DNA from 4 places in the Streptomyces sp. NPDC021749 genome. Region 3 is predicted to be linked to each of the others. Evidence: riboswitches for the same ligand, from Rfam matches in the RefSeq annotation. Region 3 holds a riboswitch; each other region holds the start of a gene.

The links. A riboswitch is a leader RNA that binds a small molecule or an ion and turns the genes downstream of it on or off. The one in region 3 is predicted to bind cyclic di-AMP.
Region 1: linked by a shared signal. The riboswitch ahead of AB0G35_RS20465 (M23 family metallopeptidase) and the one ahead of AB0G35_RS33680 (C40 family peptidase) in region 3 are both predicted to bind cyclic di-AMP.
Region 2: linked by a shared signal. The riboswitch ahead of AB0G35_RS29895 (M23 family metallopeptidase) and the one ahead of AB0G35_RS33680 (C40 family peptidase) in region 3 are both predicted to bind cyclic di-AMP.
Region 4: linked by a shared signal. The riboswitch ahead of AB0G35_RS07280 (transglycosylase family protein) and the one ahead of AB0G35_RS33680 (C40 family peptidase) in region 3 are both predicted to bind cyclic di-AMP.

Annotation. Positions count from the first base shown of each region.
Region 1 is NZ_JBFACE010000019.1:116,271-123,836, forward strand. Features, by position in the region: gene AB0G35_RS20455 (pitrilysin family protein) at 1-555, shown strand, start outside; gene AB0G35_RS20460 (pitrilysin family protein) at 591-1,973, shown strand; cyclic di-AMP (ydaO/yuaA leader) riboswitch at 2,227-2,382, shown strand; gene AB0G35_RS20465 (M23 family metallopeptidase) at 2,395-3,195, shown strand; gene AB0G35_RS20470 (GntR family transcriptional regulator) at 3,402-4,091, shown strand; gene AB0G35_RS20475 (HPr family phosphocarrier protein) at 4,399-4,680, opposite strand; gene AB0G35_RS20480 (GNAT family N-acetyltransferase) at 4,814-7,566, shown strand, end outside.
Region 2 is NZ_JBFACE010000039.1:42,043-49,608, forward strand. Features, by position in the region: gene AB0G35_RS29885 (PP2C family protein-serine/threonine phosphatase) at 1-822, shown strand, start outside; gene AB0G35_RS29890 (DUF2332 domain-containing protein) at 849-2,069, opposite strand; cyclic di-AMP (ydaO/yuaA leader) riboswitch at 2,364-2,518, shown strand; gene AB0G35_RS29895 (M23 family metallopeptidase) at 2,530-3,759, shown strand; gene AB0G35_RS29900 (aldo/keto reductase) at 3,848-4,807, shown strand; gene AB0G35_RS29905 (hypothetical protein) at 5,075-5,377, opposite strand; gene AB0G35_RS29910 (hypothetical protein) at 5,473-6,327, opposite strand; gene AB0G35_RS29915 (hypothetical protein) at 6,508-7,194, shown strand; gene AB0G35_RS29920 (hypothetical protein) at 7,212-7,566, shown strand, end outside.
Region 3 is NZ_JBFACE010000054.1:23,780-31,345, forward strand. Features, by position in the region: gene AB0G35_RS33670 (ATP-dependent Clp protease proteolytic subunit) at 1-509, shown strand, start outside; gene AB0G35_RS33675 (hypothetical protein) at 515-823, shown strand; cyclic di-AMP (ydaO/yuaA leader) riboswitch at 1,129-1,302, shown strand; gene AB0G35_RS33680 (C40 family peptidase) at 1,307-1,780, shown strand; gene AB0G35_RS33685 (GNAT family protein) at 1,838-2,485, shown strand; gene AB0G35_RS33690 (ATP-binding protein) at 2,828-3,256, opposite strand; gene AB0G35_RS33695 (8-amino-7-oxononanoate synthase) at 3,495-4,703, opposite strand; gene bioB (biotin synthase BioB) at 4,858-6,009, shown strand; gene AB0G35_RS33705 (adenosylmethionine--8-amino-7-oxononanoate transaminase) at 6,002-7,306, shown strand; gene bioD (dethiobiotin synthase) at 7,351-7,566, shown strand, end outside.
Region 4 is NZ_JBFACE010000005.1:186,455-194,020, forward strand. Features, by position in the region: gene AB0G35_RS07260 (MFS transporter) at 1-737, opposite strand, end outside; gene AB0G35_RS07265 (LysR family transcriptional regulator) at 889-1,770, shown strand; gene AB0G35_RS07270 (cytochrome P450) at 1,956-3,191, shown strand; gene AB0G35_RS07275 (transglycosylase family protein) at 3,442-4,488, shown strand; cyclic di-AMP (ydaO/yuaA leader) riboswitch at 4,700-4,908, shown strand; gene AB0G35_RS07280 (transglycosylase family protein) at 4,916-5,572, shown strand; gene eno (phosphopyruvate hydratase) at 5,864-7,150, shown strand; gene AB0G35_RS07290 (septum formation initiator family protein) at 7,285-7,566, shown strand, end outside.

The sequences.
Region 1 (7,566 bases), on a different contig from region 3:
ATGGCGGCCTACCGCCTGCCGCACGACGGCACCCGTGAGGCGGACGCCGCCGACCTCGCGCTGACCGTCCTGGGCGGCGGCGAGTCCTCCCGCCTGTACAACCGGCTGGTGCGTCGCGACCGCAGCGCGGTGGCCGCCGGCTTCGGTCTGCTGCGGCTGGCCGGCGCGCCCTCCCTGGGCTGGCTGGACGTGAAGACGTCCGCCGGGGTGGAGGTGCCCGCCATCGAGCGCGCGGTCGACGAGGAACTGGCGCGGTTCGCCGCCGAGGGGCCCACCCCGGAGGAGATGGAGCGGGCGCAGGCCCAGCTGGAGCGCGAATGGCTGGACCGCCTGGCGACGGTCAGCGGTCGCGCCGACGAACTCTGCCGGTTCGCCGTCCTGTTCGGCGACCCGCAGCTCGCGCTGACCGCCGTGCAGCGGGTCCTGGACGTCACCCCCGAGGAGGTGCAGGCGGTCGCCAAGGCCCGGCTGCGCCCCGACAACCGCGCGGTGCTCGTCTACGAGCCCACCGAGCCGGCCGGCAACGCCGCCGAGGAAGGGGAGACGGAGCAGTGAGCGACGCCACCCGCCAGGATTCCCCAGGGAGCACCATGCAGTTCCACCCGCAGCCCCAGAGCGGCGCCCCCAAGCCGTGGGCCTTCCCGGCCCCCGAGCGCAGCCAACTGCCCAACGGCCTCACCCTCCTGACCAGCCACCGCCCCGGTCAGCAGGTCGTCGCGGTCGAGATCAACCTCGTCGCCCCTCTGGACGCCGAGCCCGAGGGCCTGGACGGCGTCGCCACGATCATGGCGCGCGCCCTGTCCGAGGGCACCGACAAATACGACGCGGAGGGCTTCGCCGCCGAGCTGGAGCGCTGCGGTGCCACGCTGGACGCACACGCCGACCACCCCGGCGTACGCGTCTCCCTGGAGGTCCCGGCCTCCCGGCTGACCCGCGCGCTCGGCCTGCTCGCCGACGCGCTGCGCGCCCCCGCCTTCCCGGAGAGCGAGATCGAGCGGCTGGTCCGCAACCGCCTCGACGAGATCCCGCACGAGCTCGCCAACCCGGCCCGGCGGGCGGCGATGGCGCTCTCCAAGGAGCTGTTCCCGGCCACCGCGCGGATCTCCCGCCCCCGTCAGGGCACCGAGGAGACCATCGCGCGGATCGACGCCGCGGCCGTGCGCGCCTTCTACGACGCCCACGTCCGGCCCGCCACGGCCACCGCCGTGATCGTCGGCGACTTCACCGGCGTCGACCTGGCCGCGGCGCTCGCGGACACCCTCGGCGCCTGGAGCGGTTCGACCGCCGAGCCGGTCAGGGCGACACCGATCGTCGCCGACGACACCGGCCGCGTGGTGATCGTGGACCGCCCCGGGGCCGTCCAGACGCAGCTGCTCATCGGCCGGATCGGCGCCGACCGGCACGACCGCGTGTGGCCGGCGCAGGTGCTCGGCACGTACTGCCTGGGCGGCACCCTCACCTCCCGCCTGGACCGCGTCCTGCGGGAGGAGAAGGGCTACACCTACGGCGTGCGGGCCTTCGGCCAGGTGCTGCGCTCCACGGCCCCCACGTCCCCCGAGGGCGCCACCGGCGCCGCGCTGCTCGCCATCAGCGGCTCGGTGGACACCGCCTCCACCGGGCCCGCGCTGGACGACCTGTGGAAGGTGCTGCGGACCCTCGCGGCAGAGGGGCTGACGGACGAGGAACGGGACGTCGCGGTGCAGAACCTCGTCGGGGTGGCGCCGCTCAAGTACGAGACCGCCGCGGCCGTCGCGGGCACCCTCGCCGACCAGGTGGAGCAGCAGCTCCCGGACGACTACCAGGCGCAGTTGTACCTCCGGCTCGCGGAGACCGGCACGGTCGAGGCGACCGCCGCCGCCGTCAACGCCTTCCCGGTGGACCGCCTGGTGACCATCCTGGTGGGCGACGCCGCGCAGATCACCGAGCCCGTCAAGGCGCTGGGCATCGGAGAGGTGACCGTCGTCAGCGGCTAGGTGGCGGACGGCGCATGACGAGGCGTCACGGCTGACCGGCTCCCGTGGTGTTCGCTCACCACGGGAGCCGTCGTATGTCCGGCACCGTCCGCGGGAATCCGCGGAATCCGCCGTATGTCCGTTTTGCAGGGGCTTGTTGGTTCCGGAACTTGTGGCATCCCGCACAAAATCGCGGTTCCGTTTGGCGCCGCAAAGTTGCCCCGATTAGCGTCGGTCCGGCTGTTCGTCACAACTCCGCCACAACAGTGGCACCGGACAGTCATCGCCGAGTCCCCGTACGGCGCGAGCCAGGGGAGCCGGGGACCCACACGTCCCTGGGGTGAATCGGGCGCCTCTCCGGAGGGGTCCGTAGGAGACCTTCCTGCTCCGAACCCGTCAGCTAACCCGGTAGGCGAGAGGGAAGGAAAGGACGAGCCAGCACATGGCGTTCACCCGTGCCACCGGGAAGCACCGCCGGGCCAGCCGCACCGCCCGGACGACCCGCAACCTCGCCGGCATAGCCACCCTGGCGACCTCCGGCGTCGTCGCCACCATGGCCTCGCCGGCGCTGGCCGCCACCGACGAGGCGCGCGCCCAGGACACCGGTCTCACCCAGGCCGTCGTGCTCGGCGACGAACTCGCCCACCGCCTGGAGGTCCAGGCCGACACCCAGCAGGCCGCCGCCGAGGCCGCCGCCATGAAGGCGAAGGCCGAGGCCGAGGCCAAGAAGCGGGTGGCGGAGGCCGAGCGGCACGCCGAGGCCGCCAGGAAGAAGGCCAAGGCCGAGCGCGAGGCCAAGGAGCGGGCCGCCCGGGACGCCGAGCGCAAGCGCCTGAACGCCTTCGTCGCCCCCATCGCCGGTTCCTACGTCTCCACCGGCTACAAGGCGTCCAGCAGCCTGTGGTCGTCCGGCAGCCACACCGGCATCGACTTCCACGCCGCCACCGGGACCTCCGTCCACGCGGTCGGCGCGGGCACCGTGGTCGAGGCCGGCTGGGGCGGTTCGTACGGCAACAACATCGTGATCAAGATGCACGACGGCACCTACACCCAGTACGGCCACCTGTCGTCCATCGGCGTCTCGGTCGGCCAGACCGTCACCCCCGGTCAGCAGATCGGCCTCTCCGGGGCCACCGGCAACGTCACCGGCCCGCATCTGCACTTCGAGGCCCGCACCAGCCCCGACTACGGCTCCGACATCGACCCCCTCGCCTACCTGCGCTCGCACGGCGTCAACGTCTGAGCCGGCGCCCGGCCGGCGTCCGACCGGCCCGCCGGCCGACCCGTCCCCGCGCCCCCGGCGCATGCCTCCGTGCGCTCCGCGCCCACTGGCCAAAAAATATCGCCGAATATGCAGAGTCCGTCGGAAAAGCCGTGCCGGTCGAATAGAGTCTCGGAAAAGCCGCCGACCGGCGGCGTTTTCCGGGGATTACGGCGGAGGCACGATCGATGCGAGGCCATATTTCCGCGCATGCGGTGTGCACGGCGATTCGCGAGGACATCGTCTCCGGCGCACTGGCGCCGGGGAGCCGGCTGATCGAGGAGATCCTGGCGGCGCGGTACGGCGTCTCCAGAGTGCCGGTCCGCGAAGCCCTGCGCACCCTGCAGTCGGAGGGCTTCGTCACCACCCGCCACCACGCCGGTGCGTGCGTCGCCGAGCCCACCGAGCAGGAGGCCGTCGACCTGCTCGACGTCCGCGCCCTGCTGGAGCCGTTGGGCGCGGCCCGCGCGGCCGCCCGGCGCACCCCCGCCCATCTGAAGGTGCTGCGCGGCCTGGTACGGCTCGGCCGCGAGCGGGCCCGCCACGGCAACCCCGCCGACCTGCGCCAACTCGACGGCTGGTTCCACGAGACGCTGGCCCAGGCGGCCGGCAGTCCCAGCCTGACCGCGCTGCTGACCCAACTGCGCCGCAAGATCGAGTGGATGTATGCGGTGGAGCCGCCGCCGCGGGCCGGCGAGGTGTGGGACGAGCACGGTGCGGTGCTGGACGCGGTGGCCCGTGGAGACGCGGAACGGGCCCGCGCCCTGATGGCGGCTCACATCGAGCGCTCGCGCCCGGTGTACCGGCTGCGGCGCCTCGCCGCACCCGAGGTGAGCGATCCGAAACAGCCCGTCAACACGGCGCGCGCCCGTTCTTAACACGCGGGCCGTATACAAAGGGGTGCGGAATTCCCGGGCGGCGTTTTCCGGCGCCGCGCTTGCCTTCCTGGCTGATTTCGGATTACGGCGGGTGGATATTCTCCGGTACACACGCATTCCGCCCCACGTATTTTCGCGTCCGCCGCCAAGTGTTCCCGCAATGAGAACGGCGCGGCGGAGGGCGCGCACTTGTGCGGGGAAGGGCTATGGCACTTCCCGGAACGCAAAGCGCAGCAGAACGGCCCCGCCGCGGCACCTTTTCAGGTCATCGCGGCGGGGTCGTCGTATGAGGGGCGTCCCGGTGGGCTCAGACGGTCTCGGGGAGCTCTTCGAGACCCTCGGAGACGAGCTTGGCCAGGCGGTCGAGCGCCTCCTCGGCGCCCTCGGCGTCCGAGGCCAGCACGATCTCCTCGCCGCCCTGGGCGCCCAGGCCCAGGACCGCGAGCATGGAGGCCGCGTTGACCGGGTTGCCATCGGCCTTGGCGATCGTCATCGGGACGCCGGCGGCGGTGGCCGCCCGGACGAAGATCGACGCGGGACGGGCGTGCAGGCCCTCGGCCCAACCGACATTGACGCGGCGCTCAGCCATGGTGTTGCCCTTCAAAGTCGTGACTGTTGTCTAGACCATTCTCTCACGCTGCCGGGGCTGCTCCCGGCTGCCCCCTGACCCCGAGATTACGCGTGCCGGGCCGGTTGTCGGTGGCCGGTCGTACCCTGTCCGCATGCAGAAGCCGCCGGACCACGCATACCCGACCCACTGGGAAGCCGACGTGGTGCTGCGCGACGGCGGCACGGCGCGGATCCGCCCCATCACCCCCGACGACGCCGAGCGGCTGGTCTCCTTCTACGAACAGGTCTCGGACGAGTCCAAGTACTACCGCTTCTTCGCGCCCTACCCGCGCCTGTCCGACCGCGATGTGCACCGCTTCACCCACCACGACTACGTCGACCGGGTCGGGCTCGCGGCCACGGTCGGCGGCGAGTTCATCGCCACCGTCCGCTACGACCGGATCAACGACCAGGGACTCCCCGCCAAGAGCCCCGAGGACGACCAGGCCGAGGTCGCCTTCCTGGTGCAGGACGCCCATCAGGGGCGCGGCGTGGCCTCCGCCCTCCTGGAGCACATCGCCGCCGTCGCCCGCGAGCGCGGCATCCGGCGGTTCGCCGCCGAGGTGCTGCCCGCCAACAACAAGATGATCAAGGTGTTCACGGACGCCGGGTACACCCAGAAGCGCACCTTCGAAGACGGCGTGGTGCGGCTGGAGTTCGACCTCGAACCGACCGAGCAGTCCATGGCCGTGATGCGCAGCCGCGAGCAGCGCGCCGAGGCCCGTTCCGTCCAGCGGTTGCTCGCCCCCGGCTCGGTCGCCGTCATCGGCACCGGCCGCGCCTCCGGCGGCATCGGCCGCACGGCCCTGCGGCACATCCTCGACTCCGGTTTCACCGGCCGGCTGCACGCCGTCAACCACGCCTTCCCCGACGACCTGCGGCGGCTCGACCCGGAAGGCGTACCGGCGGTCCGCGGGCTCCGGGAGATCCCCGACCCGGTCGACCTCGCCGTCATCGCCGTCCCCGCCGAGCGCGTCCCGGACGTGATCCGCGACTGCGGCGAACACGGCGTCCAGGGCGTGCTGATCCTCTCCTCCGGTTACGCCGAGGCGGGCCCCGAGGGCAGGGAGCGGCAGCGCGCCCTGCTCCACCAGGCCCGCTCCTACGGCATGCGGCTCATCGGACCGAACGCCTTCGGTCTGATCAACACCGCCGCCGACATCCGGCTGAACGCCTCGCTCGCCCCGCAGATGCCCGGCGCCGGCCACATCGGCCTGTTCACCCAGTCCGGAGCCATCGGCATCGCCCTGCTCAGCGGACTGCACGCGCGCGGCCCCGGGGACGGCGGGATCGCCGGCATCTCCGCCTTCGTCTCGGCCGGCAACCGCGCCGACGTCTCCGGCAACGACCTCCTCCAGTACTGGTACGAGGACCCGGACACCGACGTCGTGATCCTCTACCTGGAGTCCATCGGCAACCCCCGCAAGTTCGCCCGGCTGGCCCGCCGCACCGCCGCCGTCAAACCGGTCGTGGTCGCCCGGGGCGCCCGGCACAACGGCACCACCCCGCCCGGCCACACCGTGCCCACCGTCCGCGTCCCCGACAGCACGGTCGCCGCCCTGATGCGCCAGGCCGGCGTCATCCGCGTCGACACCGTCACCGAGCTGATCGACGCCGGGCTGCTGCTGGCTTCCCAGCCGCTGCCGGCCGGACCGCGCATCGCCATCCTCGGCAACTCCGAGTCCCTGGCCCTGCTCGCCTACGACGCCTGTCTGACCGAGCGGCTGCGCCCACTGCGCCCCCGGGTGCTGCCCTCCGCCGCCACACCTGACGACTTCCGCGCCGCGCTCGACGAGACCCTCTCCGGTGACGGCTGTGACGCGGTCATCGTCACCGCCATTCCCTGGGTGGGGGAGGAGGACGGCTTCTCCCCGGGCGGCAGCGAAGGCGCGGCGCTCGCCACGGCGCTGCGCACGGCCGCCGCGGCCCACCGGGAGAAGCCGGTCACGGTCGTGCACCTCGCCATGGACGCCCTCGCCGAGACCCTCGCCGCCCCGCCGGCCACCCCGGGCCCCGCCGCCCCGGCGACGGACCGGCCCGCCCCGCAGGCCCCCGCCGAACCCGACCCCCCGGCGACGACACCCCCCACCCCGCCGGCGACGGCCGCCCCCGCCCCGCCGCCCCGGCCCACGTACCCGCCGTCCCGTCCGCCGTTCCCTCCGGGCCCGCCCCCGGGAGCCCACGCCGCGGCCCGGACGCCCGCGGTCCGCGCCACCGAGACCGCCCCGCCCAGCCGCCGACCCGCCCCGCTGCGCATCCCCGCCTACCCCGCCGCCGAGCGGGCCGTACGCGCGCTCGCCGAGGCCGTCCGGTACGCCGCCTGGCGCCGGGAGGCGGCCGATCCGGGCCGGGTGCCCGAGTACGACGACATCCAGGAGGCCGCGGCCGGTGCCGACATCGACCGGCTCCTCGACCGCCTCGCCGCCGACGTCCCCAGCGGCCGCTCGGTACGGGTACCGGACGACGACGCCGCGGCCCTGCTCGCCCGCTACGGCATCCACACCCACCCCGTCCTGCCCGCCCCCGACCCCGACGCCGCCGTGCGCGCCGCCGCCCGCCTCGGCTACCCGGTGGCCCTCAAGACCACCGCACCCCACCTGCGGCACCGCGCCGACCTCGGCGGCGTCCGGCTGGACATCGCCGGCGAGGCCGAACTCCGCCGCACCTACGCCGAATTGACCGATTTCCTCGGCTCGCCCGGGGAGCTGCGGCCGGTCGTCCAGTCCATGGTGCCGCGCGGGGTCGACACGGTCATCCGTGCCGCCATCGACCCCGCCGCCGGCGCCGTGCTCTCCTTCGGCCTGGCCGGCGCCCCCTCCCAGCTGCTCGGCGACGTCGCCCACCGCCTCATCCCCGCCACCGACCG
Region 2 (7,566 bases), on a different contig from region 3:
TTCGTGGTCGTCCTGCTGGCGCTCGCCGTCCACCGCGCCGTCCGGATGAGCGACGCCCACCCGGCGTCCCTACGGGACGTCTCGGAGGCCGCGCAGCGGGCGCTGCTGCCGGTGCCGCCCGAGCGGCTCGGCGGGCTCGCGGTCGCCGCCCGTTACGTGGGCGCGCGGGCGGACGCCCGGATCGGCGGCGATCTGTACGCGGTGCAGGACACCCCGCACGGCGTACGGCTGATCGTGGCCGATGTCCGCGGCCACGGCCTGGAGGCGGTGGAGGCCGCCGTGGTCGTCGTCGGCGCCTTCCGGGAGGCGGCGGAACAGGAGGCCAGCCTGGAGGCGGTGGCCGGCCGGCTGGAACGGGCGCTGCAACGGGAGGGCGGGCGGCGCGCGGGGCTCGACCAGTGCGAGGGCTTCACCACCGCGGTCCTGGCCGAGATCCCCGCCGGCGGGCGGTCCGTGCTGCGGATCCTCAACCGGGGCCATCCGGCGCCCCTGCTGCTCGGCCCGGACGGCGGACTGTGCGAGCTGACGCCCGCCGTGCCGGCGCTGCCGCTGGGGATGAGCGAGGTGGCGAGCTGGCCGGACCGTTCCGACGAGTCGTTCTTCCCGGCCGGGTCGCTGCTCCTGTTCTTCACCGACGGCGTGACCGAGGCCCGCGACCTGCGCGGCCGCTTCTACGACCCGGCCGACAAGCTCCGCGGCCGGCGCTTCCCGGGCCCCGCGAGCCTCCTGGACGCCCTCATCGAGGACGTCTCCCGGCACGCGGGCGGGGCCCCGGCGGACGACATGGCCCTGTTGGCGCTGCAGCGGCCCATGGGGGAGTGAGGCCGGCCGGCCCGGGGCGGCGTGCCCTACAGCGGGCGGAAGCTCTGCCCGTGCGGGCCGGTGAGCGCGACCGGGTGGCCGTCCAGGGCGAGGGTCAGCTGCAACGGGTCGTCCGGGCGCGGGGTGTGGTGCGCGGGCAGCGGAAGCCACGGCAGCACGGAGTGGTGCTCCTGGGAGATCCAGTGCCCGCCGCCGTCCCGCCCGTCGAGGACCGACCGTACGAGCCGGGCGAACTCCTCGCGCCGGGCCGGCGGCAGGTAGCTCAGCACGGAGGTGTGGAACACGACCAGCGTGGCCCCGGCCGGCGCCTCGGCCGCCAGCGCGGGCAGTTCGTCGATCAGGTCCCCGCGGACGATCCGCGGCCGCGGCGCCGCCCGCACCGCCTCGACGGCCGCGGACAGCCGGGCCGCCCGCGCCTCGTCGCCGGGCCATACGAGCGACTGCAGCCAGCGCAGGTCGTCCGGCTCGGCGACCGGGTCGAGCGGTTCGAGATCGATCCCGGCCCGCCAGACGACCTCGGGGAGCCGGGTGGGGAGCTGCGGCCCGCGCGCCCCCTGCCCTGCCGGCGGCGGCGCCGGCACCTGGCAGGGGAAGACCACCGGGCTGTCGGCCGCGCCCACTTCGACGGCCGGGCGGTGCGCTCCCGGTTCGCGCCCGCCCGGGTGGCCGGGGGCCGGCTCGCCCGCGTACCCGTACTCGTACTCGTACGCGTAGCGATACCGGTCCGGGTGCAGACACAGCCCGGCCGAGGTGCCGACCTCCAGCAGGGCCAGGGGCTGGGGCAGCCGGGCGAGCAGCGGCAACAGCGTGGCGCAGCGGGCCGGCTCGTTGGTCTGGGTGCCGCGGCGCAGGACCACGTCCCGCACCTGGTCCCAGTGCCGGATCGTCCATTCGCGCCAGCGCCCGTACGCCGCCGCGCCGCGCGGGCCCTGCTCCGCGTGCGGGCCGTCGAGATGGCGGACGGCGGCGAGCAGGAGCTGGGGCTGCTGTTTGTCGCCGGCCGGCAGCGAACCCGCCAGCAGCTCGCACAACTCCTGGTCCTGGCCGATCCGTGCGGACAGCTCCTCATGGGCGTCGGACCGCCCGCGCGCCTCGCGCCAGGAGAACGCCTGGTACCGCCGCGCCACGTCGTGGGCGCTGCCGGTCGTGACACCGCCGTGGCCGGGGCGGCCGGGGCGGCCGTGACGGCCGGGACCGCTGGTGCGGGCGGGTTCGAGGTGTCCGGGGCGCTCGGCGTTGACGACCATGATCCGACGTTACTGTCTTCACGTTCCGTAATGGCCAGGCACCCCTCCGCATAACAACTGACGCACAATCATCGAAAGATCGTTTAGATCCGGCGCGGGGCGGTGGGGTCAACTCGCCCCATTTATGGCCATGGTGACCGGAAAAGACCACGCCAAAGCTGGTGCGCGCGGCATATGGATTCCGGGGAAGGCTTGGAAAACGGCCGCGATCTCTATTACTGTCCGATAACGCAGCGCGGTCGTCCCAGCCGCCGCAAGAGGCGGCACCGCGCGCCGACGCCGAATCCCGCACGCGCTTTTCACGCACCTCCAGCACCTCGAACTGCACCAAGGGAACCGGGGAACCACCACCTTGGGGTGAATCGGACGCCTCCGCCAGAGCGTGCCCGTAGGAGACCTTCCTGCTCCGAACCCGTCAGCTAACCCGGTAGGCGAGAAGGAAGGAAAGGAGTGCGCCCCCGTGGCGTCCAACAGGCCCGTTCCCGAGGTTCCGTCCGCCTACGAGTCCGACGACCGGGGCCCCGGCGCCCCGTACGGCCCGGGCTCCTTCGCCGGTCCCGGCGACACCGGCTTCGCCGCCCGCACCGCCACAGGGACGGATGCGGGCTTCGCCGCACCGGCCCCTGACGGTCCGTGGGAGGAATGGAACCCCACCGAGGAGTCCGTCCGCCCGGTCCGCGGCAAGCACCGGGTGGCCAAGCAGCGCGCCGGCGGACTCGCCCGCGGCGGCACGGTCCTCGGCGTCGGCGTCATCGCGGCGGTCGGCGCGGGCGGAATGGCCACGGCCGAGGGCAAGCCGCCGGTGCCCATCTCGATGCCCGACCTCGGCGGAGTGGCCGACGCCGTCTCCGACCACCTTCCGGACGCCGCCTCCCTGCCCGGCGTCGGCGACCTGATATCCGACGGCGGCTCGGACACCGCCTCCGCCTCGGCCTCCGCTCCCGTCGACCCGCTCGCCCAGCCCGCCGGGACGGGCTCGCCGGCGACCACCGGCCAGGACACGGACACCGGTGCACGTACGGTCACGGACACCGGCTCGGGCGGGAACGCCGGTGAGGCGCTGCGCAGCCGTATCCTCCAGCAGGCCGATGCCCAGCAGGGCGCCAGCGAACAGGAGGCCCGCGAGGCCGCCGAGCAGGCCGCGATCAAGCAGGCCACGACGGACGCGGCCGCGGACCTGAAGGCCGCCGAGAAGGCCGAGGCCGCCAAGAAGGAGGCAGCGGCCGAGGCCCGGCGCAAGGCCGAGGAGGCGGCCCGCCGGAAGGCGGAGGCCGAACGCCTCGCCAAACTGGCACAGAGCTTCATCACCCCGGTCTCCTCGTACACCCTCACCGCGGGCTTCGGCCAGGCCGGGGACCGCTGGGTCGCGGACCACACCGGCCAGGACTTCGCCGCCCCGACCGGCACGCCCGTCAAGGCGGTGCACTCCGGCACCATCACCCAGGCCGGCTGGGCCGGTTCGTACGGCTACCGCATCGTCCTGACCCTCGACGACGGCACCGAGCTCTGGTTCTGCCACCTCTCCTCGATGGTCAAGACCTCGGGCAAGGTCAACACCGGCGACGTCATCGGCCGGGTCGGCGCCACGGGCAACGTCACCGGTCCCCACCTCCACCTGGAGGTACGCCCCGGTGCCGGCGACCCGATAGACCCGATGCCCTGGCTGCGCGACCACGGCGTCGACGTCTGACGAAGAGGGGCGGGGCGGGGCGGGCCCGCGCGCGGCGGCGACCGCCGCACGAGGGAATAACCACCCGCCCCGCGACGCTGCCGCCGCCATGAGCGCGACAAGCAACAACTCCCCTACCCCCAGGGCCCTGGGCTCGCTGTCCGTCTCCCCCCTCTCCCTCGGGGGCAACGTCTTCGGCTGGACCGCCGACGAGGCCGAGTCGTTCGCCGTCCTCGACGCGTACGTGGCGGGCGGCGGCAACTTCATCGACACCGCCGACGTGTACTCGGCCTGGGTGCCCGGCAACAAGGGCGGCGAGTCCGAGACCGTCCTCGGCAACTGGCTCGCCTCCCGCGGCAATCGCGACGACATCGTGATCGCCACCAAGGTCGGTGCGCACCCCGACTACAAGGGCCTCTCCGCCGCCACCATCAAGTCCGCGGTCGAGAAGTCCCTCACCCGTCTCCGCACGGATTACATCGACCTCTACTACACCCACTACGACGACGAGTCGGTCGAGGTCGGCGAGTTCCTGACCGCCCTGGACGACCTCGTCCGGGCCGGCAAGGTCCGCGAGATCGGTGCCTCCAACATCTCCGCGCGGCGCCTGGAGGAGTCCCTCGCCTTCTCCGACCGCGAGGGCGTGGCCCGTTACGTGGCCCTGCAGCCGCACTACAACCTGGTCTCCCGCGACACGTACGAGGGGGAACTCGCCGAGGTGGCCGCCCGCCACGGCGTCTCCGCGGTCCCGTACTACGCGCTGGCCTCCGGCTTCCTGACCGGCAAGTACCGGCCGGGTGCCGAGGTCGACAGCGCCCGGTCCGCGAAGGCCGCGCAGTACCTGTCCACCGACCGCGGTCCGCGCGTCCTGGCGGCCCTCGACGCGATCGCCGCCGCCCACGGTGCCGAGCTCGCCACCGTCGCGCTGGCCTGGCTCGTCGCCCAGCCCACGGTCGCCGCCCCGATCGCCAGCGCCCGCACGACCGCCCAGCTCGCCCCCCTCCTGGCCGTCACCGGCCTGACCCTCACGGACCCCGAACTCACCCTCCTGACCGAGGCATCGGCCTGACCCAGGCCAGGGCTGAACTGCCCACCACACGGAAGAAGCGGGACCCCGGGGCCCCGCTTCTTCCGTACACCTGCCGCGGTCCGCGATATGTACGGGGTGATGCGTGCTGCGGACCGCGTGATGCCTTACTGCGTGACGTGTGACGCGTGATGCTTACTGCGTGCTGCGTGCTGCGTGCTGCGTGCTGCGTGCTGCGTGACGCGTGCTGCGTGCTGCGTGACGCGTGCTGAGTGATGCGTGACGCGTGCTGCGTGCTGCGCGTTGGGGCTACCCCCGCCGGTCCACCACCGCCCAGGACGCCAGCGCCACCCCACCGGCCACCGCGAACACCGAAGGCCAGGCCCCGATCTTCTTGGCCAACGGATGCGACCCCACAAACGCCGCCACATAGGCCCCACTCAACGCCGCCGCCGTCTTGCCCCCGGCCTTCCGCTGCCACTCCCGCGCCGCCACCGCCCCCGCCGCAGCCAGCGCCACACCCCCCAACGGCCGCTTCTTCGTCCACCGAGCCACCCCATAACCCCCCACGAGCCCACTCGCCGCCACCACACTGCTCGGAACGCCGGCCATTTCTGTTTTCTCCTTACCTGGGCTGAAACGGTGCTGAGCCTACGCTTGTCCTGTCTTCGAGGAGGGTTAGCAGCAGGCCGGCCCAGAGTGCAGTGTCATCTGGTTGCGGAGCGGAGGAGCTCTTCCGCATCGGCTGCGAGGCCGCGCTGCAGCAGGCTCGCAGCAAGCTCCATCACGCCGCGGGCTGGCAACTCTCGTGCACACACTTGCAGCAACGTCTCGGCAGTTTCCCTGACCTGACGTCCACGCAGGCTGACCACAATGACGGCCAAGCCGGAGGGCGGTAAAGCCGCGATGGCGTTCTGGACGGCAGCGGTCTGCCCATGAAGGTCCTGCTTGCTAGCCAAGGAGGCGATGTGGTCCGTGGCTGCCCTCGCTGCCTGAATGTCGCTCAATTCTTTCTGCCGGTCCTCCATGCGGCGGGGGACCGGCAGGGGATGCAGGGGCCAGGGCTGTGCCGACGAACGCCTGCGAGAGCCGGCTGTAAGTCCCGCTGGCCCGGCCGCATCCAGGCGCGCGGCGAGGATCCTTTCAAGCTGCCAGCTCCGGCTCCTGACGGTCAGAAGCTCAGCCTCGCTACTGCTGAGTTGCCTGATGAGTCTGTTGCACCGAGAGCAGTCGGTTGGTTCATTTGCTTCCCTTTGCAGCAGAAGCAGTTCCTCAAGCCCGGGGACGTGCTGCATGGCTCCGCTGTTGAGCTGTGCCTGGTCGTGCAGCCAGGAAATGAACCAGCTGGGAGCTACGAGTTTGCCGCTGAAGTAGCGAGAGACAGTAGCCCTGCTCAGGGCTTCGCGTCCGCAATCCTTGGCGGCCTGCTCGGCGATGAGTGCGAACGTTCCCAGGCCTGGTGTCAGTCGTAAGCGCAGTGACCGGAGGGCCTCTGCCAGCCGCTGCTGCCCTGCTGGCAGAGACGGATCAATCGCTGCCAGACGACGCACTTGCTGTGCCATATCCCCCGCCTTCGCTGTCATAGCACCGCTTCCCCAGCCTAGGTCGCTTCGTTGCATTTCGCGGCGCAACAGCGGCAACTGCTCGCAATGCCGGTCCCGAAGCGGTGACATGAATGGACTCGCTGGCTGCTGCGGCCAGGCAGCGGGAAGTTGGCGGATTTACGAGAAGGCTGGGGTGTCATGGACGTACCGTCTTGGCAGGACACGTCGTACGGCAGCAAGATCCGTGTGGCCCGATGGCTCGTAGAAGTGGTGGGTGAAGGCAACTGCTTCACGAAGGCGGCGCTGCAGGAAGCGTTTCCCGGGGTCGCACAGATTGACCGGCGCATGCGTGACCTGCGCGACGCCGGTTGGGAGATCCTCAACAGCCGGAGCGACCCAAGCCTCAACAGCAACGAACAGCGCTTCGTGAAGCAGGGCGAGCCTGTCTGGGAGCCGGGCAAGGGCAAGGCGAAGCCGAACAGCACCTTGACCGCCACTCAACGGGCCGATGTCATGAAGGCAGACGGTTACTCGTGCCGGAGCTGCGGGGTGGGACCTGGCGAGAGCTATGGCGACGGCCGGACGAGTGCTCAGCTCGACATCGCCCGCCGTCAGGTGAAGTTGCCCGACGGCGGCACGGAAATCCAGTTGGTCACGGAGTGCAACCGCTGCCGAGTAGGTAACCGCGGCGGCGAAGCCGATCTGGCGGCCTGGCTCAAGCGTGTGGAAGTCCTTGGTCCTATCGAACGCAAGGTCCTGGCGCAGTGGATCGAGGCGGACCGCCGCACCTACAGCGCCCTTGAGAAACTGTGGGGAGAATACCGCACGCTTCCGGCGGAGGCGCGTGAGGCCGCCAAGTACAAGCTTCTTGGCGAGGACCAGTAAAGGGAGGGGACAGCACCATGCAGGAGTTTCCGCCGCCGCCGAGGGCGGCTGAGTTCAGTGAGCTGATCACGAAGCGCGTCAACGAGGTGAAAAACTCCGGCGGTACGCGCGAGACCGTTACCGTGGACTGGAATGGGCAGCCCTTGCCCGTCGAGGTCATCGACCTCCCGCTCTCGGGCCTCTACTACAACCCGGCGACGCACCGGATTCGCGCGCAGCGGACTCATGATGCCGAAAAGGACGAAGTGCTGAAGGCTGCGCCTTGGAGCGAGGAGGGCCAGGAGTTCCTGGAGTCCTTGCTGAAGGCTGAGCCGGCCGACCCGATCCGGAGGGACCCCGCGTTCGACAAGCTCAAGAAGAGCCTGGACGACT
Region 3 (7,566 bases):
ACACCGCCGCCAACGACGTCATGGCGCAGCTGATCCACCTCGAACACGCCGCGCCGGAGCGGGACATCTCGCTCTACATCAACTCCCCCGGCGGCTCGGTCACCGCGATGACCGCGATCTACGACACGATGCGCTTCGTGTCCTGCGACGTGGAGACCGTCTGCCTGGGACAGGCCGCGTCCGCCGCCGCGGTGCTGCTGGCCGCCGGCGCCCCCGGCAAGCGGCTGGCGCTCCCGGGCGCCCGGGTGCTGATCCACCAGCCGTCGGTGAGCGAACCGTTCGAGGGCCAGGCCACCGACCTCTACCTCCAGGCCCAGGAGCTGCTGCGCAGCCGCGCCATGCTGGAGGAGATGCTGGCGCTGCACACCGGCCAGCCGCGCGAGCGGATCGCCGCGGACATCGAGCGCGACAAGATCTTCGACGCCCCCGCGGCGCAGGAGTACGGCCTGATCGACGGGCTCACCCGCAACCGCAAGCAGTCGGCCGGCCGGCCGTCGGTCGCGCGGTGAGCCGGATGTGGCCGCCGGAGACCCCGCCGCTGCCCGCCCTCACCCGCGCCGAGGGGCAGCTGATCGACTGCTATCTGGAGGCGCTCGACCTGCTGGGCCGGATCAACCCGGCCCGCGGCGACGGCACCTACCGGGCGCTGCGCGCCGCCCAGGCCCTGGTGGGCAAGGCCGCCGAACTGCGGGACGCGCTGACGCTGATGCACAGCCGCGGTGAGCACGAGCTGCACGGCGAGACGCTGGCCCGGGCGCTGCGGGTGCTGGACGGGGAACGCCGGGCCGGATACGTGACGGTGCCGCCGGCCCGGGAACCCTGACCCGACACGCGCTCGCGCTGCCCGGACGGCGTAGCGTCCGGGCATGCGGTAAGGGGTGGACGAATTGCGCCGGGCACCGAAATTACTGCGGTCGCCGATGTTTCGCCCCAGGTCCGGGGGGTGCCGCAGACGGCACCCCGGCCCGCGACAAGGCAAATCCCACCATTCGGCGCAATTGTGGCGCATGTCACATACGGCATTTTCAACTCGGAATTCCGGTGGCAGGTGCGTGAGGATCCCTTCGACGACAAGACCCCGCCACAGCGACGGGGCGGTCCGGCCGGGCGCCCAATCCCGCCGCCGTGCCGGATGTCCGGTCGATGCGTGTGGATCGGCGGGAGCGGAGGACCCGAGCAGTACGGGGTCCGGGGCCCGCGCGGCCCGACGGACTCCTTGGGGTGAAGCCGTGGAAGCGGCCGGGCATCTTCGCCTGCCCGAACCCGACAGGTCTTCCTTCGCAGGCGGCTGACGAAGGGTTTGCGCATGACCGTGCGCACGCATACGCCTCATCTGCTGGCCCGCGCCGGCACGGTGTCCGCACTGGCACTGGCCACGCTCGGCGGGACCACGCTCGCACCGGGAACCACCGCCGACGCCGAGGCCGCGACCGTCTCCGCCCATGCGCTGCGGATCGCGGCCTCCAAGCGGGGCTCGCCCTACCAGTACGGGGCCATGGGGCCGTACCGCTTCGACTGTTCGGGCCTGACGCTGTACTCGTTCAAGCGCGCCGGCCGCGACCTGCCGCGGACCGCCGCCCAGCAGTACGGCCACACCCGGCACATCCCGGCCTCCGCCCGGAAACGCGGGGACCTGGTGTTCTTCCGTTCGGGCCACGGCATCTACCACGTCGGCATCTACGCCGGGCAGGGCCGGATGTGGCATGCGCCCAAGGCCGGCAGCGTGGTGCGGCTGGAGAAGATCTGGTCCCGCGCGGTCTCGTACGGAAGGGTGCGCTGAGCTGCGGCGACGCCGGCCGGCCAGTCAATTGTCAGTGCCGGCCGGTAACTTGACCGGGTGAGTTCGCAACTGAGCAAGGTGCTGACGGCCGCCGCGCAGGGGAGCTTCCCGCCCGCGGACGGTGCGGTGACGGTGCTGCCCCAGCCCTCCCCGCGGGACGTGGGCGTGGTGTCGTTCACCTGCCACGCCGTGGTGTTCGCGGACGTGGATCCGTCCTGGGTGCGCGACCGGATGGCTCCCGGCGATCTCGCCGGACCGCTCAGCCCGCCGTTCCTGACCGCGCTCGGCGAACGGACCGGCCGCGAGGCCAACAACATCGACCTGGCCACGGTCGCGGCGGCGCTGCCCGGGCCGCCGCCGCTGGACCTGGTGGAGACGACGGACCGCAGCCATCCGCGCATCGTCCGGGCGCTGCGCCACCGCGACGAGGTGCGGGCCTGGACGACCGGGGACGGCGGGACGCTGGTCATCGGCCGCGGTGTGGCCGGGCGCTGGGAGCTGGCGGTGGAGGTCGACGGCGCCGCCCAGGGCCGCGGCCTCGGCCGCCGGCTGGCGCACGCCGCCCGCCATCTCATACCGGCCGGCGAACGGCTCTGGGCCCAGGTCGCCCCCGGCAACGCCCGCAGCGTCCGCGCGGTGCTGGCCGCGGGGTTCGTCCCGGTGGGCGCGGAGGTGCTGATGGTGCCGGTCGGCGGGCGCGGCTGAGCCGTACCGCCGCAGGGGCGGCCCGGCCCGGACGGGGGCACGGAGCACGTCCCGCCGGGCGCCACGGAGGCGGTCGCGCGGGGAGCGGTCGATCTGGCGCCGACCCACGAGTACGTGCCGGGGGGAGGCCGTGCCGGAGGGAAGCCATGCCGCCGCGGACGGCGTGGTGCCGGAGCCGCTGCTCACCGAGGAGCTCGTGCTCGTAGCGGCCGCAGGGGCGAGCGGGGCGGTGTGGTGCCTTCAGCCGGCCCTCCTCCACGCCGTGACGGCCGCACACCGAGCGAGCCGCACACGAGCACGTCGCACGCCGAGCACGTCGCACACCGAGCGAGTCGCGCGCAGTCAGCCGGCCGCGACCCGCCAGGGCAGGCTGATCCAGACGGTCTTGCCGCCGGTGTCGGTGGGGACGACGGAGAGCCGGCCGCCGGCCTCCGCGGCGAGGAAGCGGATGATGACCAGCCCCCGGCCGTTGTCCTGCTGGACCGCGGCGGGCAGCCGGCGCGGGCGGCGGGGATGACTGTCGGTGACCCCGACACGCAGTACCTCGTCGCGGTGCAGACGCAGTTCGAGGGTGAAGGTCGGGGACTGGCCGAAGGTGTGCTGGACGGCGTTGGTGGCGAGTTCGGAGACGATCAGGCGGACCGCGTCGGCGGTGGCGGAACCGGCGGGCAGGCCCCATTCGGTGACCACGGCGAGGGCGTGTCTGCGGGCGAGGCGGACCGATTCCGGGGCGCTCGGCAGGGTGAGTGAGGATTCCTGGTGGTCTGCCATCGCGACGCCGTCCCTTTCCCACCGAGGCCGGCTCCGGTCCGCTGACCGGGGAGCCGGTGTGCCGCTCGGGTCAACGATTCGGCCTCGGACTTCTGCTGGAGCGCCAGAGTGCCACCCGTGCCCCCGGTGTGGTGCTCGATCCGCCAACTTATGCAGACTTCTGTCGCTCGATGCGGTGAACTCTGCGACGGGAGACCGGATGCGGGACGCCGTTCCGGTCACCCAGGGTCACCGGAGGTCAGATCATCGGCGGTGCGGTGGCGACGATCGTGTCCACCGCCCGGTCGAGCTGATCGCCCGTCAGATCCGCGCGGGCGGTGAGCCGCAGCCGGGAGATCCCGTCCGGTACGGACGGCGGCCGGAAGCAGCCGACCGCGAGACCGGCCGTACGGCAGTCGGCGGCCCAGCGGACCGCGGCCTCCGGCGACGGAGCGCGGACGGAGACCACCGCGGCGTCCGGCCGTACGGCCGTCAGTCCGGCCGCGGTGAGCCGGCGGTGCAGTTCACGGGCGACCTCGCCGGCCCGGGCGGCGCGCTCGGGTTCGCGGCCGATCAGCCGCAGTGCGGCCAGCGCGCCGCCGGCCGCGGCCGGGGCCAGCCCGGTGTCGAAGATGAACGTCCGGGCGGTGTTGACCAGGTGCTCGATGACCCGGGCCGGGCCGAGCACCGCGCCACCCTGGGAGCCGAGCGACTTGGAGAGCGTCACGGTGGCCACCACGTCGCCGTCGCCGGCCAGTCCGGCCGCCGCGAGCGCGCCCCGGCCTCCGTCGCCGAGGACCCCCAGGCCGTGGGCGTCGTCGACGAGCAGCGCGGCGCCGTGCGCGCGGCAGGCGGCGGCCAGTGCGGGCAGCGGCGCGGCGTCGCCGTCGACCGAGAACACCGAGTCGGTGACCACCAGCGCCCGCCCCGCGTGGCCGGCCAGGGCGCCGCGTACGGCGTCGGGGTCGGCGTGCGGCGCGACCTCGGTGCGGGCCTTGGCGAGCCGGCAGCCGTCGATGAGCGAGGCGTGGTTGCCCGCGTCGGAGACGACCAGGGTGCCGGGTGCGGTCAGTGCGGTGACCGCGGCGAGATTCGCGGCATATCCGGACGACAGCACCAGAGCCGCCTCGAAGCCGCAGAACGCGGCGAGTTCCGCCTCCAGCCGGGCGTGGAGTTCGGTGCTGCCGGAGACCAGCCGGGAGCCGGTGGCGCCGGCGCCCCAGAGCCGCGCGGCCTCGGCCGCGGCGTGGGTGACCTCCGGGTGCCGGGAGAGTCCGAGATAGTCGTTTCCGGCCAGGTCGAGCAGCGGGGAGTCGGCGGGGCGGGGGCGCAGCGCGCGGACCAGGCCGGCGCGTTGGCGCTCGGCGCGGGCGGTGTCGAGCCAGTCGAAGGCCGCGCCGGGCGCCGGTCCGGCGGCGGGCGGGGGCGCGGTGTCGCGCGGCAGCGGCGGGGCGGAGTCCTGCGGCATCGGCGTCCTTCGTCGAGGGCTCGATTGTGGGCTGTCGATAGACGTTAGCGGTCGTTCCGCACGGCCACGGTGTGGCGATACACACACCCCGATCGGCGCGCGTTGTGGGAATCCTCCTTGGCCGGGGGCGGGGGCGTAGGCCAGGATCATCGCCATGGACCTGCTGAACACACTGGTGGACAAGGGACTGCGGCGCGAGTTGCCGACCCGTGAAGAGGCGCTGGCCGTGCTGGCGACTTCCGATGACGAACTGCTCGACGTCGTGGCCGCGGCCGGAAAGGTGCGCCGCCAGTGGTTCGGGCGGCGGGTCAAGCTCAACTACCTCGTCAACCTCAAGTCGGGCCTGTGCCCCGAGGACTGCTCGTACTGCTCGCAGCGGCTGGGGTCGAAGGCCGAGATCCTCAAGTACACCTGGCTGAAGCCCGACGACGCCTCCAAGGCGGCCGCCGCCGGGGTGGCCGGCGGTGCCAAGCGCGTGTGCCTGGTGGCCAGCGGCCGCGGACCGACGGACAAGGACGTGGACCGGGTCTCGGAGACCATCTCCGCCATCAAGGAGCAGAACGAGGGCGTGGAGGTGTGCGCCTGCCTGGGGCTGCTCTCCGACGGCCAGGCCGAGCGGCTGCGCGCGGCGGGCGCCGATGCCTACAACCACAACCTCAACACCTCGGAAGCCACCTACGGCGACATCTGCACCACGCATGACTTCTCCGACCGGGTCGACACCGTCCAGCAGGCCCAGGCCGCGGGCATGTCGGCCTGTTCCGGGCTGATCGCCGGTATGGGCGAGTCCGACGCCGACCTCGTCGACGTGGTGTTCGCGCTGCGCGAGCTGGACCCGGACTCGGTGCCGGTCAACTTCCTGATCCCGTTCGAGGGCACCCCGCTCGCCAAGGAGTGGAACCTCACCCCGCAGCGTGCGCTGCGCATCCTGGCGATGGTGCGGTTCGTCTGCCCGGACATCGAGGTGCGGCTGGCCGGCGGCCGCGAGGTGCATCTGCGCAGTCTGCAGCCGCTGGCCCTGCACCTGGTCAACTCCATCTTCCTGGGCGACTACCTGACCAGTGAGGGCCAGGCCGGCAAGGACGACCTGGCGATGATCGCGGACGCCGGCTTCGAGGTGGAGGGCACCGACACCACGACGCTGCCCGAGCACCGCCGGCCGTGCGGCGAGCAGGCGGCCGGGACCCCGGGGACGGACGCCGAGGCGCCCGCCGGCACCGTTCCCGCCCCGTCCGACGAGACCCGCCGCGATCTGGTCTCGGTGCGTCGTCGCGGCGCCGGTACCGACCTGCCGCCCAATGCCTGAGCCGCTCGGCCCCCGCGAACTGCTCGCCCTGGACCGGCAGCACGTCTGGCACCCGTACGGGCCGATGCCCGGCACCGCCGCGCCGCTGCTGGTCGAGTCGGCCTCCGGCGTCCGGCTGCGGCTGGCCGAACCGGCCGAGGGCCGGGACGAGTTGGTGGACGGGATGTCCTCCTGGTGGTCGGCGGTGCACGGCTACAACCACCCGGTGCTCAACGACGCCGCCCGCGGCCAGTTGGAGCGGATGAGCCATGTGATGTTCGGCGGGCTCACCCACGAGCCCGCGGTGCGGCTGGTCAAGCGGCTGGTCGACATCACCCCGGAGCCGCTGCAGCACGTCTTCCTCGCCGACTCCGGTTCGGTGTCGGTCGAGGTCGCCGTGAAGATGTGCCTGCAGTACTGGCGTTCGCTGGGCAGGCCCCGCAAACAGCGGCTGCTGACCTGGCGGGGCGGCTACCACGGCGACACCTGGCAGCCGATGTCGGTGTGCGATCCGGACGGCGGGATGCACGAGCTGTGGCAGGGGGTGCTGCCGCGGCAGATCTTCGCGGACGCCCCGCCGCCCGGCTTCGACGCCCCGGCCGACCCGGCGTACGCGGAGCATCTGCGCGAGCTGATCGGCCGGCACGCCGACGAGCTGGCGGCGGTGATCGTGGAGCCGGTGGTGCAGGGTGCGGGCGGGATGTCGTTCCACTCCCCCGCGTACCTGCGGGTGCTGCGGGAGGCCTGCGACGCGCACGACGTGCTGCTCGTGTTCGACGAGATCGCCACCGGCTTCGGCCGTACCGGTGCGCTCTTCGCCGCCGGGCACGCGGGGGTGGCGCCCGATGTGATGTGCCTCGGCAAGGCGCTGACCGGCGGTTATCTGACGCTGGGCGCGACGCTGTGCACCACGGCGGTGGCGGACGGGATCTCCCGCGGCGAGCTGCCGGTGCTGGCGCACGGCCCGACGTTCATGGGCAATCCGCTGGCCACCGCGGTGGCCGACGCGTCGATCGAGCTGCTGCTGTCGCAGGACTGGGCGCAGGAGGTCAAGCGCATCGAGGCCGGGCTGCGGGCCGGACTGGCGCCGGCCGCTGAGCTCCCCGGGGTGCGGGACGTCCGGGTGCTCGGCGCGATCGGCGTGGTGCAGCTCGACCGTCCGGTGGACATGGCGGCCGCGACCCGGGCGGCCGTGCGTGCGGGCGTCTGGCTGCGGCCGTTCCGGGATCTGATCTACACGATGCCGCCGTACATCACCGGTGATGCCGAGGTGGCGCGGATCTGCGCCGCGGTGTGCGCCGCGGCACGCGAGGGCTGAAGGCCGCGGGCCGTGGCCTGCGGCCGATGAGGAGGGACGAAGAGATGTCGGTGCTGTTCGTGACGGGCACGGGCACGGAGATCGGCAAGACGGTGACCACGGCCGCGATCGCGGCGGCCGCGCTCGCCCAAGGCCGTTCGGTGGCGGTGCTCAAGCCGGCCCAGACCGGGGTCACCGCGGACGAGACGGGCGATGCGGCGGAGGTCGAGCGGCTGGCCGGCCCGGTCACCGCCGTGGAACTCGCCCGCTATCCCGACCCG
Region 4 (7,566 bases), on a different contig from region 3:
AGGAACGCCAGTGCCGTCCACAGTGCGCTGAAGCCCGCGAAGGTCAGCGCGCCCAGCGCCGCCCGCCACCGCAGCACCGGCTCGTGGACGAACAGCGCGAGGATGGAGCGCAGCAGTGCGGGGTAGCGCAGCCCGGCCGTGGTGCGCAGGGCCGGCAGCCGGAGCCGCAGCAGGACGGCCGTCAGCGCCATCAGCCCGGCGTTGACCCAGTACGCGGTGCGCCAGCCGCCCAGTTCGGCGAGGGTTCCGGAGGCCGTACGGGCGAGCAGGATGCCCAGCAGCAGACCGGTCATGACCGTGCCGACGGTCCGGCCGCGCTCCTCGGGGGCGGCGAGGGTGGCCGCGTACGGCATGACGACCTGCGCCGCGACCGAGGTCAGGCCGGTCAGCGCGGTGCCGGTCAGCAGCAGGGCGGCGTTGGTCGCGCTCGCCGTCACGGTGAGGAAGACGGCGGTCGCCGCGCACAGCGTGACGGCGAGCCGGCGCCGCTCCAGCAGATCGCCGAGCGGGACGAGCAGCAGCAGTCCGAGGCCGTAGCCGGTCTGTGCGACGGTCACCACCAGCGCGGCGGTGGATGCCGAAAGCCGCAGGTCATGGCCGATGACGTCGAGCAGCGGCTGGGCGAAGTAGTTGCCGGCGACGGACAGACCGGTGGCGACGGACATCAGCAGCAGCGTGCCGCGGCCCAGCCGTCCCGGTCGGTGCTGCGCGGACCGGTGTGCGTCCTCGACCGTCATGCCTGACCTCCCCCTTCGTTGCCCGCGGCCACCGTGGCGGCGGGCACCCCCAGCCTCGGCCCGGCAGTATCGATGAGTCCAACACATCGTTTTCATGGCATCCATCGCGTATCACGATCGATGGCCTCCGTCGGTGGCAGGATCGGCGGACATGGAGCTCCAGCAGATGCGCTATGCCGTGGCGGTGGCCGAGACCGGCGGGTTCACCCGGGCCGCCGAGCGGTGCCACGTCGTGCAGTCGGCCCTCAGCCACCAGATCGCCCGGCTGGAGAAGGAGCTCGGTGCGCGGCTCTTCGACCGGACCAGCCGCAGCGTCCGGCTGACCGCCGCCGGCGAGGCGTTCGTGCCCGTGGCGCGGCAGGCGCTGGCGGCGGCCGAGCGGGCCCGGGCCGAGGTGGCGGCGGCGACCGGGGAGGTGCGCGGCCGGCTGGCGGTGGGTGCCATCTCGACCGTGGCGGCCGTCGATCTCGCCCGTGAGCTGGGCGATTTCCGCGCTCGCTATCCGCAGGTGCGGGTCGGCCTGCAGACGGAGATGAGTGATGCACTCATCGAGAAGGTGCGGGAGGGGACGCTGGACGTCGCCTTCGTCGGGCTGGTGCCCGCCGCCCGCCCGGCCGGCGTACGGGAGCGGGTGCTGGCCCGCGGGGAGCTGGTGGCCGTCGTACCGCCGGGGCATGCTCTGGCGGGGCGGGAGTGGACGACGCTGGCCCGGCTGGCGCGGGAGACCTTCGTGGACTTCACCGCGGGCTCGGCGGCCCGGCGCCAGCGCGACGAGGCGTTCCGGGCGGCCGGGTTGGCGTCGGAGGTGTCCTTCGAGGTGACCACCGTGGAGTTCCTGGCGAAGCTGGTGCGGGCCGGGTTGGGCATCGGCATGGTCCCGGAGGCCATCGCCTCCGAGCTGTCCGGGCTGCGCATCGTGCGGGCGCGGCCGGCGCCGGAGCGTACGGAACGGGTGGTGTGGAGCGCCCTGGGGCCGTCACCGGCGGCGGTGGCCTTTCTGGAAGGGCTGGGGGTGGATCCGAGCGGGTCCTAGCGACGGCCGCCGGGAGGCCCCGGGGCCGGTCCGCCGTCCGTGCGCGGGGCGTCTTCCGGGGCGGTTACGGTCAGAGGGTGCACGACAAGCCTCGCCCCGCCCCTACGGACCCGGCCCCCGCGGACGCCTCCCCGGACCGTCCCGCCGGCTGCCCGGCCAACCGGTCGGTCCCGCCCGCGCCCGAGCTGTTCACCTGGGAGTTCGCGTCCGATCCGTACCCGGCGTACGCCTGGCTGCGCGAGCACGCGCCGGTGCACCGCACGGAGCTGCCCAGCGGGGTCGAGGCATGGCTGGTGACCCGCTACCCCGAGGCGCGGCAGGCGCTGGCCGACGCCCGGCTGTCCAAGAACCCGGTGCACCACAGCGAGTCCGCGCACGGCAAGGGCAAGGTCGGCATCCCGGGCGAGCGCAGCGCCAACCTGATGACGCACCTGCTCAACATCGACCCGCCGGACCACACCCGGCTGCGCCGGCTGGTCAGCAAGGCGTTCACGCCCCGGCGTGTCGCCGAGTTCGCGCCCCGGGTGCAGGAGCTGACCGATCACCTCATCGACGGGTTCGCCGCTCGCGGCGAGGCCGACCTCATCCACGAGTTCGCCTTCCCGCTGCCCATCTACGCGATCTGTGACCTGCTGGGCGTCCCGCGCGAGGACCAGGACGACTTCCGGGACTGGGCGGGCATGATGATCCGGCACGGCGGCGGCCCGCGCGGTGGCGTGGCCCGCTCCGTGAAGAAGATGCGGGGCTATCTCGCCGACCTCATCCACCGCAAGCGGGAGGCGCTGCCCGACGGGCCGACGCCGGGGGAGGACCTGATCTCGGGTCTCATCCGGGCCTCGGACCACGGTGAGCACCTCACCGAGAACGAGGCCGCGGCGATGGCGTTCATCCTGCTCTTCGCCGGTTTCGAGACCACCGTCAACCTCATCGGTAACGGCATCCACGCCCTGCTGGGCCACCCCGCCCAGCGGGAGCTGCTGCAGAAGGCGCTGGCGGCGGGCGACACCGAGCTGCTGACCACCGGGGTCGAGGAACTCCTCCGCTTCGACGGCCCGGTGGAGCTGGCGACCTGGCGGTTCGCCACCGAGGAGCTGGCCCTCGGCGGGCAGCGGATCGCCGAGGGGGACCCGGTCCTGGTCGTCCTGGCCGCCGCCGACCGCGACCCGGCGCGCTTCGCCGAGCCGGACGTGCTCGACCTGACCCGGCGTGACAATCAGCACCTGGGATACGGGCACGGCATCCACTACTGCCTGGGCGCCCCGCTCGCCCGGCTCGAAGGTCAGACCGCGCTCGCCACCCTGTTGACCCGGCTTCCGGACATCCGGCTTGCGGTGGAACCGGATGAATTGCGGTGGCGGGGCGGGCTCATCATGCGCGGACTGCGGTCGCTGCCGGTGGAGTTCTCGCCCGAGCGGTCCTGACCAGCGGCGGAGGCCGGTGGTGACAGAGCGTCAGGACGTAACCTGCGCGTGATCTCCGCTACACCGACTTGTGACTACCCGTGACCCCCGCTACCTTTCGATCCACGATCGACGGTCCCTCGAACACATTGCCGAGGAAGGCCGCCGGTCGGGACAACTCAACCGCCGCGCGAAAGGCATCCGCATGCGTTCCGGGAACGGCCGACACCGTCGCCCCCGTCAAGCACCGGCCATCTTTGTCACGGCGGGAGTGACCGGCTCGGCACTGGCACTGCCCCTGCTCTCCGCCAGTGGCGCCCACGCCGCCGACACCGCGACCTGGGACCGGGTCGCCCAGTGCGAGAGCGGCGGCGTCTGGAGCTCGGACGCCGGCAACGGCTTCTACGGCGGGCTCCAGCTCACCCAGGAGATGTGGGACCGGCACGGCGGCGGGGCCTACGCCTCGCGGCCGGACCTCGCCAGCCGCGCCCAGCAGATCGCGGTGGCCGAATCGATCCTCGACGACCTCGGGCCGGACGCCTGGCCGAGCTGTGCGGTGAACGCGGGCCTGAAGAAGGACGGCCGGGCGCCGCAGGTGAACCCGGGCGGCACCAGCACCCCGATACCCGACCCGTCGGACGATGACGACACCGCCGGCCGCGGCTCCTCCGGCTGGCACGACGGCACGGCCGACGACCCGGGGGGCGACGAGGGTGACGAGCCGGCCGGTGACGAGCCGTCGCGGACCACGCCGTCCCCGTCCACTCCCGCCCCCTCGGACTCCACCGGGACCGACGAGACGTCCCCCGACCCCGACCGGACCTCCGGGCCCTCCGGTGACGCCACGCCGGGCGACCGTGACGAGGACCCGTCCGGCACCCACGGTCCTTCCGGCACCACCGACCCCTCCGACGACGGCAACGGCGACGGCCGGGGTGCCGGTGACGGCAGCGGTACGGACAACGGGGGCGGCGCGTCCTCCGACGGGACCCAGGGCGGTACGGCGACGGACAGCGTGCCGGGCGGTACCGGCCGGCACCGCGGCGGCGCGGACCCGGGCGAGGGCGAGGGCGACGGCGGCGGCCGGACGTCCGGCGGGCGGCACGCCTCGCGCGGTGACGACGCGCACCGGACGCCCCCGGCGGACGGTGGCGGGTACACCGTGCGGCCGGGTGACAGCCTGTCAGCGATCGCCCGGGCGCACCGGCTGCCGGGTGGCTGGCCGGCGCTCTACGACCGCAACGAGGACGTCATCGGGTCCGACGCGGACCTGATCCAGCCGGGTCAGCAGCTCGATCTCGGGCAGTCCGCAGGGTAGTTCGCCGGTTTCGGCCCGCTTTGGCGAAAGTGAGACAAGCGTCTCGTTGTGGGGCGGTGGACCCCAAAGGGTCCACCGCCGTCACACCGGTCCCCACCTGCGGCTTTACGTCCCCTCCGTGATCAAAAACGGTCAACTCGGTTCAGATGAGGGGGTTTGAACCCCACGGGATTCCTGTTTACGGTCATCACCGCTCGCCAAAGCGGGCCCCTTCGACCACACGCCGAATCCTGCCGGTGGCCGGAGGCAGTTGACGCGCAAGCGCCGTAGGCAGGAGCGGGGGAACCAAGGTAGGCGCCGGCCCGGCCCGTGAAAGCGGGTCAGCCGGCTTGGGGTGAAGCCCGGTGCTCACGGCACCGGCCGGGCGACTCATCAGTCCGAACCCGACAGCTCACCTCGCAGGCGTCGGTGAGGAAACGAACGAACCATGCTGATCAACAAGGGCAAGCACCGTCGTCCCTCCAAGGCCGTCCGCGTCGCCGCGCTCGCCGGTGTCGCCGGTGCCGCCGTCGCCGCCCCGCTGATGGGCGCCACCTCCGCTTCCGCCGCTTCCGTCGCCACCTGGGACAAGGTCGCCCAGTGCGAGTCCGGCGGCAACTGGTCGATCAACACCGGTAACGGCTACTACGGTGGCCTGCAGTTCTCCAACTCCAGCTGGGCCGCCGCCGGCGGCACCAAGTACGCGCCGCGCGCCGACCTGGCCACCAAGGCCCAGCAGATCACCGTCGCCGAGAAGCTCCTCGCCCTCCAGGGCCCGGGCGCCTGGTCCTGCGCCGGCGCCGGCGGCCTGACCTCCGGCGGCCCGTCCCCTGACCTGGACACCAGCACCCCGGTGGCCAAGTCCGCCCCGCAGAAGAGCGACGCGGCCGTCAAGCGCACCCCGGCCGCCCCGAAGCACGAGAGCGCCCCGGCGGCCCCGAAGAAGAACCAGGGCCACGGCAACTACACCGTCAAGGCGGGCGACACCCTCGCCAAGATCGCCAAGGCGCACGGCACCAACTGGAAGGCCGTCTACGCGGCCAACAAGTCCGTCATCGGCGGCAACCCCAACCTGATCTTCCCGGGTCAGAAGCTCCACGTCTGAGCCGTCCCCGCACCGGGACAGCTCTGGTGAGACCGGCCCCGTCCGGCGCGCCCCTCCCCCCGGCGCGCCGCGGCGGGGCTTCTCCGTGTCCCGCCGCCCGAGCCGCCGCCGGCCGGGCCCGCCGCCGGACTTTCCCCGCTTGGCGAACATCGCGGCAAACCTCCCGTGACCTGGTCCTTTGTTCTGCTTGTGGGGTTATTCCGTCCCACGGAGCGGGCCAAGGGGAGGCGGACGCTCCCCGGGCCGTTAGGCTCGTGCTGCAGAACTCCAGACACCCATGAAGGAGACAACGTGCCGTCCATCGACGTCGTCGTAGCCCGCGAAATTCTCGACTCGCGAGGTAATCCCACGGTCGAGGTCGAGGTCGGCCTCGACGACGGCAGCACCGGCCGTGCCGCCGTGCCGTCCGGCGCCTCGACCGGCGCCTTCGAGGCCATCGAGCTTCGCGACGGCGACCCCAACCGCTACCTCGGCAAGGGCGTGGAGAAGGCCGTCCTGGCCGTCATCGAGCAGATCGGCCCGGAGCTCGTCGGCTACGACGCGACCGAGCAGCGGCTGATCGACCAGGCCATGTTCGACCTGGACGCCACCGACAACAAGGGCTCGCTCGGCGCCAACGCCATCCTCGGCGTCTCCCTCGCCGTCGCGCACGCCGCCTCCGAGGCCAGCGACCTCCCGCTCTTCCGCTACCTGGGCGGCCCGAACGCGCACGTCCTGCCCGTGCCGATGATGAACATCCTGAACGGCGGCTCGCACGCCGACTCCAACGTGGACATCCAGGAATTCATGATCGCCCCGATCGGCGCGGAGTCCTTCTCCGAGGCCCTGCGCTGGGGCACCGAGGTCTACCACACCCTCAAGAAGGTCCTGAAGGAGCGCGGTCTGTCGACCGGCCTGGGCGACGAGGGCGGCTTCGCCCCCAACCTCGGCTCCAACCGCGAGGCCCTCGACCTCATCCTGGAGGCCATCAAGCAGGCCGGCTACACCCCCGGCCAGGACGTCGCGCTCGCCCTGGACGTCGCCGCCTCCGAGTTCTACAAGGACGGCCGCTACCTCTTCGAGGGCAAGGAGCGCTCCGCCGCCGAGATGACGGAGTACTACGAGGAGCTCGTCTCCGCGTACCCGCTGGTCTCCATCGAGGACCCGCTGTTCGAGGACGACTGGGCCGGCTGGAAGGTCATCACCGACAAGCTCGGCGCCAAGGTCCAGCTGGTCGGCGACGACCTGTTCGTCACCAACCCCGAGCGCCTGGCCCGCGGCATCGAGGAGGGCTCCGCCAACGCCCTGCTGGTCAAGGTCAACCAGATCGGCTCGCTGACCGAGACCCTGGACGCCGTCGAGCTGGCCCAGCGCAACGGCTTCAAGTGCATGATGTCGCACCGCTCCGGCGAGACCGAGGACGTCACCATCGCCGACCTGGCCGTCGCCACCAACTGCGGCCAGATCAAGACCGGTGCCCCGGCCCGCTCCGAGCGCGTCGCCAAGTACAACCAGCTGCTGCGCATCGAGGAGATCCTCGACGACGCCGCGGTGTACGCCGGCCGCTCCGCCTTCCCGCGGTTCCGCCAGGGCAGCTGACCCGCGGCGCGAAAGGGCTGATCGGGCGAGCAAACCGCCCAGCACCCCGTACGTCCCCGGTGACGGTCCCGTACCGTTGCCGGGGACGTACCTGCTTGAAGCAGACCGGCGTCCGTCAGTGAAGGGGAGACGACGTGCCCGCGGACCGGTTCTCGACCGCGACCCGACTCAAGGCGCTCGGCGAGCAGGCCGCCGCCCGCGTCTACCGCGCCCGCCCGGCCCGCCGCAACCGCCTCACCGGCCGCGCCGCCCTGCTCGCGCTGGTGATGTGCTCCCTGGTGGTGGCGCTCGCGTACCCGATAAGGCAGTACGTCTCCCAGCGCTCCGACATCGCCGACCAGCGCCGCAAGGCCCGGGACGCGGGTGCCGAGCTGGACCGGCTGCGCGAGCAGAAGGCCCGCTGGCAGGACCCGGAG